DNA from 3 places in the Brevibacterium sp. BDJS002 genome. Region 3 is predicted to be linked to each of the others. Evidence: riboswitches for the same ligand, from Rfam matches in the RefSeq annotation. Region 3 holds a riboswitch; each other region holds the start of a gene.
The links. A riboswitch is a leader RNA that binds a small molecule or an ion and turns the genes downstream of it on or off. The one in region 3 is predicted to bind thiamine pyrophosphate.
Positions count from the first base shown of each region.

Region 1: it holds a riboswitch for thiamine pyrophosphate, as region 3 does, so the genes downstream of both, PGC08_RS05530 (ECF transporter S component) here and thiO (glycine oxidase ThiO) in region 3, are expected to answer to the same signal.
Region 2: it holds a riboswitch for thiamine pyrophosphate, as region 3 does, so the genes downstream of both, thiM (hydroxyethylthiazole kinase) here and thiO (glycine oxidase ThiO) in region 3, are expected to answer to the same signal.

Region 1 covers NZ_CP116392.1:1,190,646-1,195,419, forward strand. The annotation lists gene PGC08_RS05515 (hypothetical protein) at 1-207, shown strand, start outside; gene PGC08_RS05520 (energy-coupling factor transporter transmembrane component T family protein) at 246-1,127, opposite strand; gene PGC08_RS05525 (ABC transporter ATP-binding protein) at 1,111-2,601, opposite strand; gene PGC08_RS05530 (ECF transporter S component) at 2,601-3,221, opposite strand; TPP riboswitch at 3,254-3,362, opposite strand; gene PGC08_RS05535 (FN3 domain-containing metallophosphoesterase family protein) at 3,503-4,774, shown strand, end outside.
Region 2 covers NZ_CP116392.1:3,201,622-3,206,395, forward strand. The annotation lists gene thiD (bifunctional hydroxymethylpyrimidine kinase/phosphomethylpyrimidine kinase) at 1-438, opposite strand, end outside; gene thiE (thiamine phosphate synthase) at 435-1,154, opposite strand; gene thiM (hydroxyethylthiazole kinase) at 1,151-2,017, opposite strand; TPP riboswitch at 2,005-2,108, opposite strand; gene PGC08_RS14945 (sugar ABC transporter permease) at 2,375-3,586, opposite strand; gene PGC08_RS14950 (ATP-binding cassette domain-containing protein) at 3,583-4,407, opposite strand; gene PGC08_RS14955 (substrate-binding domain-containing protein) at 4,428-4,774, opposite strand, start outside.
Region 3 covers NZ_CP116392.1:1,798,941-1,803,714, forward strand. The annotation lists gene thiS (sulfur carrier protein ThiS) at 1-153, opposite strand, end outside; gene thiO (glycine oxidase ThiO) at 150-1,331, opposite strand; TPP riboswitch at 1,322-1,425, opposite strand; gene thiE (thiamine phosphate synthase) at 1,449-2,117, shown strand; gene PGC08_RS08400 (2-dehydropantoate 2-reductase) at 2,169-3,095, shown strand; gene PGC08_RS08405 (histone deacetylase) at 3,049-3,696, opposite strand; gene PGC08_RS08410 (DedA family protein) at 3,705-4,370, opposite strand; gene PGC08_RS08415 (histidine kinase) at 4,524-4,774, shown strand, end outside.

The DNA.
Region 1 (4,774 bases), 610 kb from region 3:
GCTCTCGACGGTGAGGCGCGCACCTCGACGACTGAGAAGCGTTCCTTCTGGCGGGCGAATCTCGAGGACGGAACCAAGTTCGAGGCCGCGGCCGAACCGAAGGACGAAGGCAGGACGATGCTGGTGCTCACCGCGTCGAAGCTGCCCAGCACCGAGGCCCTCGAGGAGCGGCGAGCCGCGCTCAAGGAGCTCCTCGGGCAGCTCTGAGTATGCGATCGCCTGTGGCTGGCGGGACCTTCAGTGCCTCAGCCGCCGACGATCGGATTCCACGTACCGAACGCATGCGCGGCCACGATCGCGAGAACGCAGACGGCCACTGACACCGTCACAGCCACACCATCCCCGGCGCCGAAGGTCGAGCGCCTGCGCCAGGTCCGTCCGGGACGACCGAACGCCCTGCCCTCCATGGCCATGGCCAAAGTGGTACCGCGTCGGATCGACTGCACCAGCAGCACGAAGATACCGGCGAAGAGACTCCCCGTGCGCCGCACGATCGAACCCCCGGCGAGGCCCCTGGCCCGTCTGGCCATCGCCAAAGTCTGCCATTCGCTGACAAGCAGCCCGAGCAGTCGGCTCGCCGCGAGCACCGAGACGACGACCACCTCGGGCAGGTGCAGCCGCTGGATGAGCACATCCGCGAGGTCACGAGGATCAATGGTGGAGGCCAGGACGATGAGCGGAATAGCCAAGGCCAAGGCACGCAGGAAGATCGCGGCCGCTGCCTCGAGAGAACCCGTCGTCATCAGGACCGGACCGAGGTCGATGACCACCGCACCGGTCTTCTCTGCCAGAATCGCCGTGCCCCACGCCGCCAGAAGTGCGCCGAGAGGCAGGAACCACAGACGCTTGAGTGCAGCTATCAGGTCCAGCCCCGTCGTCGGCAGTGCGAGCAGGCAGAACCCCAGGACGACTCCCGCCGAGACCATGTCGATGCTCAACAGTGTTCCGACCATGAGGATGAGCGCCACAGCGATCTTCGTCAGCGGATTGCATCTGACCAGTGCCGTGGTGCGCACCAAGGGAATGAGCTGGCCGGGATCATGCACCGCGACCTCGGTGCCCGTGGCAACTGTGGCTCGCCCAGCCGGATCGGTGTGCTCGATCGCGTGCTCACGCAATTCGCTCACCTGCCTTCGTCCTCCGACTCAACTCGACCCGCCTGGCCCCGATGGCGTCGAGGAACGCATGGTCGTGGCTGACCGCGACCACGGCGGACCCGCGGGCAAGGACGTCGATGAACTGCTCGACCAGACCGGCCCAGGTCAGGGCATCCTGGCCGAACGTCGGTTCGTCGACGACGAGCACCTGCGGCCGCGGCGCCATCATGGCAGCCACCGACAGGCGACGCTTCTCACCGCCCGAGAGGCCCTGTGGATGGGCCTCGGCGAGCTTCTCAAGTCCCAGCACCTCGAGGAGTTCGGCGACGCGATCGTCGACCTCGGCACTCGACCATCCGGCCAGCCGCGGTCCCAAGGCCAGCTCCTCGGTCACACTCGAGCGCAGGAACTGATGTTCGGGTTCCTGGAACACCATCCCGATGCGAGGAGCCAGAAACGCTGAGGGCCACCGGAAGGGTCGGGCATGCTTGGCACCATCCCGCAGATTACCGACAGCTCTCACCTCTCCCTCGAATTCCCGGATGAGGCCGGCCAGGGTCAGCGCCAAGGTCGACTTGCCGGCCCCGTTGGCGCCGACGATGCCCAGGGCCTCACCGGACCGAACGGACAGATCGAGGCCGGTCGCCGCGGGAACCTTCGCGCCGGGGCGAGCCACACTGAGGCACTCAGTCGTCAGCACGACCTCGCCGTCGGGGTGGGGGAGCGGTTCCGCACCAGGCTGCACCGCAGGGTTGGAGGGTCCGGCCGTCTCCGGCACCCAGATCCCACACTCAACCAGCACCTCGGCGAGCGCAGGATCACCGAAGACCGACCTCGGCGGACCCTGGGCAAGCAGGCCCGCTGGGCCGAGGACGATCACGGTGTCCACGTGATCGAGCCACAGTCCGACCCGGTGTTCGACGATGACCATCGTCGCCGAGGTAGCCGCCTGGGTCTCGAGGACAGCATCCCGAACGGAGGCGGCGGAGTCCGGATCGATATTGGCCGTCGGCTCATCGAGGATGATCACCTGCGGTGCCATCGCGTGGATTCCTGCCAGCGCCAGACGCTGCTTCTGTCCTCCGGACAGTGCAGCGGTGGGATGGTCGTGGGGGAGACCCAGGCCCATTGCCGCAAGGGAAGTTGGAATGCGAGCGGCGATGACGTCGGCGGGCAGGCCCAGATTCTCCATGCCGAAGGCGACATCATCACCGACCCGGGAGAAGATCACCTGCGAATCGGGGTCCTGGAGGACCAGCCCGGTCTCACCTCGGCGCGGATCCGGTGGACGGTCACCGATGAGAAGCTGACCATCTGCCTCACCCGACTCGGCAGGCAGAACTCCGGCGGTCGCATGCAGGAGGGTGGTCTTACCTGCCCCGGACGGGCCGAGCAGAAGCACCTTCTCACCTGCTGCGATGTCCAGATCGAGGGGACCGACCGCGGGTTCATCACGGTCGGCATGGCGCCACGAGAACCCGCGGGCGCGAATCGGCAGGGCCATCAGCGCGCTCGGCCGGAGGCGAAGGCGCTCAGGGCCCCGGTCTTCGCGATCGCCCGGTAGGCGAACCAGGCGCCGATGCCGGAGATGACGATGCCGGAGATGATCGCGCACACGGCATAGGCAGCCTGGTAGCCGAACTGCCATTCGGCGTTGTACATGATGTTCTCGCTCACGGACATGAACGCGGCGGCCAGCAGCCCGGCCAAGCTCGTGACCCACAGGGTGAACCTGCGATAGCCGAAGGCCGCGAAGATGAGTTCGGCGCCGAGGCCTTGGATGAGTCCGGAGAGCAGAACGGTGGCTCCGAAGTGAGAGCCCAGCACCGCCTCGACGATGGCGGCGATCATTTCGCACAGCAGAGCGGCACCGGGTTTGCGGATAATGGCACCGGCCAGAGGGCCGGCGAGGACCCAGAGGCCGGCGATGAGGCCGATCGATGGAGGGAAGGCCTGGAACCCGAGTTCGAGGACCTTCCAGCTCAGGGCCAGGACCCAGAAGATGAGTCCGACGCCGATTCCCAGCACGGCGGTGACAACGTAGTCGACGACCCGCCACTGCTTCGTCGCCGGTACCTGGGAATAGTGGGGCGCGGTCTTCACAGCGGAATCCGGCGCAGTCATTTCTGGCATAGTGCCTCCTCATATCAAGGAGGGGTAGAAGAGTCTCGACTTCCTTCGGCGGTGCTAGCCGCATCAGGTTCGAGGGTCTGCAGCTTCATCTGCACTCTCAGCGCCCCTTTCGGCGCTCCCCTGTCGTGAGAACCACTGTACCCCAGTCGACGCGCAGAGCTCGTTACGGAAAGTTCACCTGCCGTTGACTCGGCGGTCGCACGTCGGCGGCGGAGCTTTCATTACCGACGGGTAGGAATATTCGGGTGAAAGCACAACACCTGAGATCTCCGATGAGTATTCTGTCCGTTTCGGCACTGCTGGCGGCTCTCGTCGCAGTACCTGTCCCTGCGCATGCCGGGCTCACACCTGCCGAGCCCACGCAATCGCCCTCGACCTCGCCCTCGACGCAGCCAGAGGCGGACGAGGAGTCCGCGATCTCCGATGTGGTGCTGCAGGTCGGGGCGGATGAGAGCGCTCGCAACCTGTCATGGATGAGCGAGAACTCCGGTGAGGGCGAGGTCCGCTGGGCTAAAACCTCGGAGCTTGAGGGCTCGGCTCTGCCCGAGGATGCCCATAGCGCCGAGACCAGCGACTCGGGCCTGTCGACCGATCTCAAGCGCCACTACAATCATGCGAGCATGACCGGTCTGGAGCCGGACACCGAATACTCCTACCAGGTCGGCAGCGAAGAGGATGGCTACTCAGCCGTGGCGCAGTTCGACACGGGTGGTTCCGGCGGCGACAGCGAATTCCTTGTCTTCGGTGACCCGCAGGTCGGTGCCGGCGGCGGGCAGCCTGATGACGCGACTGGTTGGGACAGGACCTTGAACTCGGGGCTGGAGACCGCGCAGGATCCGCGGTTCTTCTTCTCTCTGGGCGATCAGGTGAACTCAGCAGGTGACCAGGGGCAGTACGAGCAGTACCTGGCTCCGGAGGCGACTCAGGAAGTTCCGCAGGCGACGACGATCGGCAACCATGATGTCGCTTCGAAGTCCTATGAGCAGCACTTCAACCGCCCGAACGTGAGCAGCGACCACGGTGAAGGCGGACTCGTTGCGTCCGGCGGTGACTACTGGTTCATCGATTCGGGGGTTCTGTTCATCAATATCAACTCGAATGACTCCGACACCGACGAGCATGCGGAGTTCATCGATGAGGTCGTGGCCGAGCACGGGGACGAGGCGCGCTGGACGGTCCTCGGGTTCCACCATTCCATCTATTCGACCGCGACCCACAACAGCGACCTCGACGTGAAGCGGCTGCGTGAGGCGATTCCACCGGTGGCTGCGCGCAACGACATCGATCTCGTGGTGTCCGGTCACGACCACATCTACAACCGGACCTTCCTCATGGATGCCGAAGGCAAGAAGGTCGAGTCTTCCGATGCCGGTCTCGAGCAGGAGAAGGAGGAAGGGCAGACGATGTACCTGACTCTGACCTCGTCCTCGGGATCGAAATTCTACGACTATGTTCCGGGTCTGGATTGGGAGGCCAAGAGCGTCCACAACGACATCCCGGCCTTCACCCGAGTGCGGGTCAGCGACGAAGCGCTGCGCGCGACG
Region 2 (4,774 bases), 1.4 Mb from region 3:
CGCAGCTTCGGGCAGGTTCGGGGTGATGAGGTCGGAAACCGGGAGCAGATGATCGCGGACGGCGGTCACGGCATCGACCTCGAGGAGGCGGTGCCCGGACGTCGCGACCATGACCGGGTCCACGGTGTAGAAGCCCAGCTGGCCCTGGGCCGCTCGTGCGACGACGAGTTCGACGAGGGAGCGTGAGCCGAGCATCCCCGATTTCGTGGCATCGACGGGCATATCGTTGAGCACACTGTCGAGCTGGTCGGAGACGAAGTCATCGTCGATTCCATAGACCCGCGAAACGCCGTGCGTGTTCTGCGCGACCAGAGCGGTGATGGCCGTGGTGCCCAGCACCCCGCGGGCCGTGAAGGTCTTGAGGTCGGCGTGGATGCCGGCTCCCCCACTGGGGTCGGTGCCTGCGATGGACAGTGCGATGGGTGGCCGTGTGGTCACTGAGCTGCCTCCGCGAGTCCGACGCCGAATTCCGCGAGCAGTTCTTCGGCTGCGGCACGCGGATCCTCGGCGCGGCAGATGGCAGAGACCACACAGATCCCGAGCAGACCGCGGCCCCTCAGTTCGGCGGCACGATCGGTGCTGATCCCTCCGATGGCAACCGCGGGAAGTCCCGCTTCACCCACAAGCTCGCCGAGGCGGTCGGGCCCGATCCCGTCGGGTGCGTCGGTTTTCGTCGTGGTGTCGTAGACGGGCCCGATGCCGACGAGGTCGACGACGCCGGATTCCCGGGCGGCTACGAATTCGGTGCTGTTGGCCGCCGACAGCCCGAGCAGCGGTTCTGGGCCGATGAGTTCGCGTACTTCTTCGACCGGGGTGTCGGACTGTCCGACGTGAATGTGGACTTCTACTCCCTCGGCGAGGAGTCGCTGGGCGACCGCGACTCGGTCGTTGAGGACGATGGGGACACGACGGTTCGTGTCGACCAGAACGCTGTCGACGGCTGCGATGACCTCACGAGTCAACGTGTAGAACGCATCGTCGTCGATGTCCTTGTCGCGGACTTGCACGATCCCCACTCCCCCGCCCACAGCCTCGCGGACGGTATCGGCGACGCTGCGTCCAGCTTCGCGGCACTGTGCCGAATCGGTGACGAGGTAGAGCCGAGCGTCGATTCCGGCCAGGCGGGTGTTCGCCTCGGGAGACGAGGCGCTCATGACTGTGCTCCGTCGATCGCCTCGGCGTCGATCGCACTTGATTCGACCCTGTCTGATTCGACGTGGACCCCAGCCAGATCATCACCCGTGATCGTGTGCAGCGCATCGAGGAAGTTCACGGAGAAGCTGCCGGGTCCGCGTGCACCCTCGGCGGCGGTCTCACCGGCGACCTTGAAGTGAGCGTGGGCTGCGACCACGGCCTCGAACCTCGCCGAGGCGGTCGTTGCGCCCACGAGATACGCGGCGGTGACTGCGCCGAGAGAGCATCCGGTGCCGATGACCAGCGGCATAAAGGAGTGTCCCCCATCGAGGCGGGCGACATGGTCGGCCCCGTCGAAGTGAGCGACGATCGCGTCCTTGGGACCTGAGACGGCAACGATTGCTCCGGTGGACTTGGCCAGTTCGGCCGCGGCCGGAATCACCGCATCAACCTCGTCGGTGGAGTCCACTCCCCGACCACCCAGGCCCACTCCGGCCAGTGCCGCGATCTCGGAGGCGTTGCCACGGATGGCAGTGGGTGAAGAGTTCGCCGCGCGACGGATTCGTGTGGTCCGGAAGTCGACCGCCCCAATGCTCACCGGGTCGAGGACCCACGGCTTGGAGTCTTCATTGGCTGCGTCGATGGCGGCGTCAGCGGCAAGGAACTGCTGATTCGTGGCGGTGCCGAAGTTGACCAGCAGTCCGCTGGAGATGCGCGTGAACTGTGCGGCATCGGCCTCGTGGTCGAGCATCGCCGGGGCGGCACCGACGGCCAGGAGCACGTTGGCGCTGAATTGCTGCACAACGGTGTTCGTGATGCATTGGATGAGTGGATTGCTCGCACGCAGTCGTGCATTGGCAGAACGCAGGTCGAAGTCAACCATGACGATCCCTTCGCTAGTATGGCCCAGATCAGGTTCGATGGGTGTTCTCTCAGCCTCACGCGATCAACGTCAGGCACCCCATGTCATTGCCCACGACTGTATCAGCACGTCTGAAGTTGGGCGAAGCGGCAACGCTGAGGAGCGCGAGCGGAAACCTGAGAAGGGCAAACCGGAACCCGGGCCCACCTCGGCGCCTATATGCCAACACATCGAGCGGACCACTGATCATCGAGGGCACCAGTTGCAACTGGTACTTTCGACGCTCAGTGGTCCGCTCGATGAGCTTGCTTGGCGAGAGGGCGACCGGCGCTAACCGCGACCGGCACTAACCGTGACCCTCGCTAACCCCGACGTTCGCTAACCCCGTCCGACGTACCTTTGTCCGCGGCGGCTCAGTGCGTCGATGACGACGGCCGTGAGCAGGACGAGCGCGGTGATGATCTGCTGTGCATCGGAGTTGAAGCCGATGAGGTAGAGACCGTTGTTGATCGCACCGACGACCAGGGCACCGAGTACGGCTGCCCAGGCTGTACCGCGACCACCGAAGAGCGAGGTGCCCCCGATGACCGCTGCGGCGATCGCGTTGAGCAGGTCCTGTGTGCTCACCAGCGTCGATCCCGCGTTGGTCGTCACACCGGTCTTGATGAAGCCGAACAATGCGGCCAGCACACCGGCGGCCATGAACACGCTGATGCGCACCCAAGTCACCCGAATGCCCGCACGTCTGGCGGCTTCGACCTTGCCGCCGACCGCGTAGATCGAGCGCCCGTACTTGGTCTTGCGCAGCACCAGATCGATGACGATCGCGATGACGATCATGAGGAAGAACGGCATCGCCAGACCGAAGTCCTGGTTGACCAGGATGAGGAACCCGAACACGACGACGGTGAGGATGGCAATGCGCACGATCACCGAGGTCCAACTGGGACTGTCGAGTCCCTCGTTGTGACGGCGCAGCTTCGAGTAGATGATCCCCGCACCGAAGCCGATGACGGCGACTGCCCCGAATACGTAGGCCCAGATCGCCGGGAAGTAGAAGCTCGCAAAGTCGAAGGCGAAGGTGTCGGCCATCGACAGGTTCTTCTGCACGCCCAGAGTGGTCAACGTCAGCCCGGTGAACGCCAGCAACCCTGCCAAAGTGACCACGAAGGCCGGTATCCCGACCACCGCGAAGAACCAGCCCTGGATCGCGCCGACGACGAGACCCAATACCAGCATGATGACCAGTGCGATCAGAGGCGGAACCCCTTGCCTGACCACCAACACACCCAGCAGTGAGGCGGAGAGCCCACCCAATTGCGCCAGCGACAGGTCGATCTCGCCGAGGAGCAGGATCAGGTTGATGCCCAACGCCAGGATCGCGAGGAACGCGACCTGCGTGGACAGGTTGACCAGGTTGGCCGGTGAGATGAACTTGCTGTTCGCCGATTGGAAGACGATGACGATGACGATGAGCGCCAGAATCACCGGAAATGAGCCGAGCTGGCCCTCCTTGACTCGACGCACGAATGTCGCGAAGAACCCCTCGCTCGAAATGCGTTCGTCGGTGATGAACGAGTTGCGGGTCATCGGCGCTCACCCCTCCGGGTCGCTCGCTGAGTCACGACATTGTCGTTGGCTCCCGTGATCGCGGCGACCAGCACGTCCGTGCGCTCGTCACCGGGGAAGTCACCGGCATCCTTGCCCAAGCGCAGAACGTGGACGCGGTCGCACACGGCCTGCACATCGGCCATGTTGTGGCTGACCAAAAGCACTCCGAGGTCGCGTTCTCGCAGGCGCTCGATGAGGTTGAGCACCTCGGCGGTCTGTGCCACACCGAGCGCCGCCGTCGGCTCGTCCAACATCACGATCGATGGTTCGCCGAGGAGGGACCTGGCAATCGCGACCGTCTGACGTTGTCCGCCGGAGAGAGCCGCGATCGGCACCCTCACGCTGGGGATCTTGGCCGAGAGGCTGCGCAGCAGCTCCCAGGATTTGGCCTCCATGGTGACCTCGTCGAGAACACCGCCGCGGGTCTTCTCGTGGCCGAGGAACAGGTTGGCGACGACGTCGAGGTTCTCGCACAGCGAGAGGTCCTGGAAGACTGTCGCGACTCCCGCCTTCTGCGCGTCCTTCGGCGCCGCGAATTTCTGGGACCGCCCGCCCAGGATGATCTCACCTTCGTCGGCGCCGTGGACTCCGGCGATGACCTTGACCAGGGTGGATTTGCCCGCGCCGTTGTCGCCGACGAGTCCGACGACTTCGCCGCGGCCGATGGTCAGGTTGATATCGGTCAGTGCCTGGACCGCACCGAATCGTTTGTTGATCCCGCGCAGCTCGAGGACTGGTTCGGCTCCGGTCTCCGGCACCCGCGAGTTCGCGGGCGCCGGATCAGTGGGTTGAGAATTCATATGTTCCTACTCGCCGATTTCTACTTGACGCCGGCGTCTTCGCAGAGCTTCTTCACGTCTTTGGTGCAGATGTCTTCCGCCTTGATCTGATCACCGACGATGTCCTTGACGGTGTCCGTTGTGACGACCTTGGCTTCGACGAAGTCCGTCGGAGTGTCCTTGTAGGTTGTTCCAGCCTTCGGCTCCTCGCCTCCGGCCAGGGCGACGGCTGCCTTCGCAGCGAACTCCGCCTGTGGTGGGATCGACTTGTAGATCGTGGCGTACTGGTCACCCCTGAGGATGTTCTGCAGTCCGTCGACCTCAGCGTCCTGTCCGGTGACGACCGGCTTCACCTTGGCCTTCTTGGTGGCGGCGAGGACACCACCGG
Region 3 (4,774 bases):
GGCGAGCGCTATGCCCAGACGACTGCCGTCGACGGGTGTGCCATCGACGGTGATGTCCTTGTCAACGAGACCGGAGACGAGGTCCCTGGCCGTGGTGGGACGGGCGAGTTCATGGCGCTCGCCGTTGAGCGTGATGCTGATCGTGTCGGTCACAGTTGACTCCCTGTCGGTTGCTGAAACATTTCGGTCGGTGTGGTCTGGAGGTGCTGAGCATGAGCGGCTTCGGCGAATCGGTCGGGCGTCACCGCGGCGAGTGTCTCCGTCGGTCTCGTCAGGGTTCCGGTCTCGCGCGCGAGGTCGGCGGTGAGGTTCGCCCCCAGAGGAGCGAGGAGGATGCCATGTCGGAAGAAGCCGGTGGACACCACACAGCCGGGATCGATGCGCCCGATGATCGGCACGTCATCGGGTGAGCCCGGCCTGGCGCGGGTGGTGATGTCGGTGATCTCGGCCTCGAGGATTGCAGGGACGAGACGTTCGGCGTCGCGCAGCAGCTGGTGGACGCCTCCGGCGTTGATCCCGGACCGACCGTCCTCACGACTCGTGGCACCGAGGACGAGTTCACCGTCGGGACGAGGCACAACGTAGACGGGCCGACCTTTGACCAGCCCACGGATCGTGCGTGTGAGAAGCGGGGTCAGAGTCTCGGGCGCCCGCAGTCTGATCACCTCGCCCCATACCTGGCGCAGGGGCAGCGCGGGAACTCCGGAGATGTCGTTGCAGGAACCGCCCGCGGCCACGACGACCTGATCGGCCTGCAGTCTCGTCCCATCCTCGAGTTCGACACCGACGGTCCGATCCGCCTGAGAGAGCAGACCGGTCACTCGGGCACGGACAACGGAGTCACCGAGGACGGCCAGCAGTGCACCAGTGAGTCGACGGGGATCGATCGAATGATCCCCGGGAATGGTGACCGCACCGCATACCCCGGGTGAGAGCGCCGGTTCCAGATCCCTGGCTCTTGACCCGGGAACGAGGGAGACGTCGAAACCGGCTGCGCGCTGCAGGTCGATGAGTTCGCGCAGAGAGGCGAGATCGGCCCGGTCACCGGCACACACAAAGGTCTCGGCGCTCGAATACCCCAGATCATGGCCAGACGCGGCAGCCAGCTCGGCGGCGAAGTCCGGGTACAGGTCTGCTGAGGCACGCATCAGCGGGTACAGGGGAGACTGCCCCCACACCACCTCGGCGGCCGGAGCCAGCATCCCCGCCGCAGCATGGGAGGCACCCATGGCGGGAGCCGGATCGATGATGGTGACGCTGACGCCGCGACGGCGCAGATTCCAGGCAGTGGACAAGCCGATGATCCCGGCCCCCACAACAATGACGTGCACGTGCTTCTCCCTCCGGCGGCATGATCCGCATCAGGTTGAACGGTCGGCACAAAGCCCTCTCAGCCCCCTTTATGAGGCTCCCGCGAACTCCTCTACTCTAGGAGCATGGCCGCAGATATGACAATGGACGCCGCAGTCCACGACACAGACAGAGCCGCACGACTGGACCGGCTTCACGCGTCCAGGCTCTATGTCTGCACCGATTCCCGCAGCGCGCAGGGCGATCTCCCCGAGTTCCTTGATGCCGCCTATGCCGGTGGCGTCGACATCATCCAGCTGCGCGACAAGGGCCTCGAAGCCCGCGCTGAGATCGAAGCACTCGAAGTCCTCAGGGAGGCAGCCCACCGTCACGGGAAGCTGTTCTCCGTCAACGACCGTGCCGATGTGGCCCTCCTCGTCGGCGCCGACGTCTTCCACATCGGCCAGGGCGACCTCACCAGCGAACAGGCACGCACGGTCCTCGGCCCCGACGTGATCCTGGGCCGCTCGACACACTCCATCGAACAGGCCCACGCCGCCGAGGCGGACCCCGAGATCGACTATTTCTGTCTCGGCCCCGTGTGGGAGACCCCCACCAAACCCGGCCGGGCCGCCATCGGAGTCGAACCCCTGCGTGCGCTCGCCACCACCGCAGCCAAACCCTGGTTTGCAATCGGTGGGATCTCCGCTGGTGAGCGGCAGGCGGAAGTCCAGGCCACCGGAGCACAGCGCATCGTCGTCGTCCGCGCAGTGACCGCAGCAGATGACCCCGCGGCGGCAGCTACGGAACTCAAACAGGCATTGTGACAGCGCACAACGCAAACGCCACGGAATCCATCTGACATGGGAGAGCACACAGTGAAGATACTCATTGCCGGAGCCGGCGCAACCGGCGGAGCGTTCGGCACCCGCCTGTTCGAAGCAGGACGCGATGTCACATTCTTCGTCCGCGAGGCCCGAGCACAGACGATGAGGGCCAACGGTCTGCGATTCGTTGCACCCGGGGAGGACCGGACGAACCACATCCCCGTCCTCACCGCAGCCGAACTCGCCACTGCCAACGGCTCGAGTTCGACGTCTTTCGACCTGGTGATCGTCGCGGTCAAGGCCAACGGTCTGGAGTCGATCATCGACGACATCAGACCCGCAGTGGGGGAGGACACCCTCATCATTCCGTTCCTCAACGGCATGGCTCAGATCGAGCGATTGGTCGAGGAGTTCCCCGGCCAGGTGCTGGGCGGTCTGGTCAAGATCGTCGGGACGATCATGGACGGTGCCGTCCACCAGATGACGGACCTCGCCGTTATGACCATCGGCGATCTCGACGGAACGGGCGTCCCGGATTCCATCGCCCAGGCCCTCGATGTTCCCGGCTTTAAGTTGCAGATTCTGGACAACATCACCGACGCCCTGTGGGAGAAGTGGATCTTCATCGCCGCAGCCGGGGTCGTCACCTGCCTGTTCCGGGCACCCGTCGGGGCGATCATGGCGGCCGGAGGGCATGCGCACATTGTTCGGATCGTCGACGAGCTCGAGGCCGTCGCGGCTGCGGGCGGACACCCGGTCTCGGCCAAGGCCAGGGAGATGACCTTGTCCATGCTCACCGCCGAGGGCTCGTCGTTCACCTCATCGCTCTACCGTGACGTGACTTCGGGCCTGCCCAGCGAAACCGAGCACATCCTCGGACACCTTGCGAGAACGGCAGCGGATCTGTCTGTGGCGACGCCGCTGCTCGACCTCACACTCGTGCAGCTGCGGGCTGGGGAGTCGCTGCGGCAGAGCTGAGCTCCGACGCTGAACTGAGCTCCGATTCAAAGTTGAGCTCCGAGGCTGAACTGAGCGTCGTCACGGACCTGACCTCCTCTGCGCCGAGGCGCAGCATCGTCAGATACGGTTCGTTGGGAACGGTGTGGGGGACTGCCTCGGATCCGTGCGGGGCCGTAAACGTCACCAGCGGGATCGAGCCCTTGCGGTCGAGGACGAGGAGCGTCTCGTACTTGCCCGGTCCCACCGAATGGGCGGAGTCGACGGGAAGTTCGCTGGCCAAAGTCTCCAGCGGATTCGTGGATGACGGTGGGCGGTTCATCTCCTGATCGGCGACATCGGCGAACTGCTCGGCGGTGATGAGATACGCCTTTGCCGGTGTGGGGCCTGGGACCTGATGGTCATAGAAGGCCATTCCGCCGCCCCACACGGTGGAGCTGCCGGCGAAGTAGATGGATCCGGGAAGTTCGATGCCCATTTCCGCTAGAGGCGGATCGGTGTTCCTCGCGCCGGGATAGGTGACGAGTGCACCTGGAGGACGGCCGCCCTGCAGGTAACAGGCGAGCCTGTCACGATGCATGTTCGACCCATAGCTGACATACCACACGAGCGCTTGAGACATCCCATTCATCATGCCACGTCAACGGCTGCGGCTGTCCAATCTGCAGGGTCTCGGTGCGCCGCTGGATCCTGGTCTGCACGGGCTTTCCTCCTGGCCAGCAGTCTGCGCGTGAGTTCCGCTACACCGGTGATGGCCAGGGCGATGCCGATGCCCAATCCCACGCCGAGCAGCGGTTGGTCCTCAAACAGCACACCGCCGAGCAGACCGACCCCGATGGAATAGATCGCCCAGGCCAGACAGCCGAGAGCGTCGAAGATGAGGAAGCGGGTGCGTGGATACTTCAGAATCCCGGAGCTCAGGGTTGTGGCCGAACGCCCACCGGGAATGAAACGTCCCGCGATCAGGACGACCCCACCTCGGCGGGCAAAGATCTCCTCGGTGTGCGCCAGCAATCGCTTGGCCCTCGAAGACCGGGTCCACCGCTGCACCAGGGAACCCCCGCCACGCCCCACGAGGTGGGCGGCGAAGTCGCCGATGAGGGCTCCGACCACGGCTGCCAGGAGCAGGCCCAGGGGACTCGGGATGCCGGCGGCGGCATAGGCGGCGGCCGTGATGAGCACGGTCTCCGAGGGCACGATGGGGAACAGGGAATCCATGCCCGCGATGACGAAGACGAGGAGGTACACCCACGGGGATTCGACGGTGGTGCGGAGGATATCAAGGGCAAGGTCCATGTCCACAGACGCTATCGAAGCGCGACCGCACCCGGAACGCGGCGCAGTGCACACCTGCGGGACGGCGCCCCGAAGAGATGATGCGGAAAACCGGAAGAAAGGACTGCGGTCGATCCTCTGGGCGACCGTATAAGGCATTGCTACGATCAACTCATGCCCTGGCCGACGTCGCTGACCGCGAGGATTCCCCGAGAATCCCGCATGTTCGTCACCCGTTGGGCCACCTCGGTGCTGGGCATCCTCTGGGGAGTGGCCCTGTGCCTTCCGCTTCTGCTTGCAGCCGTCCCCTCGTCAACATCTCGGCTGAGCCGTCGAGTCCTCGGCTGGGAGAGGTCCCGGCAGGCGAAGTGCTTCGGCATCGTCATGGGCCAGCTCCCGGTCAGGAGAGGCTTCTTCGTCCTCAC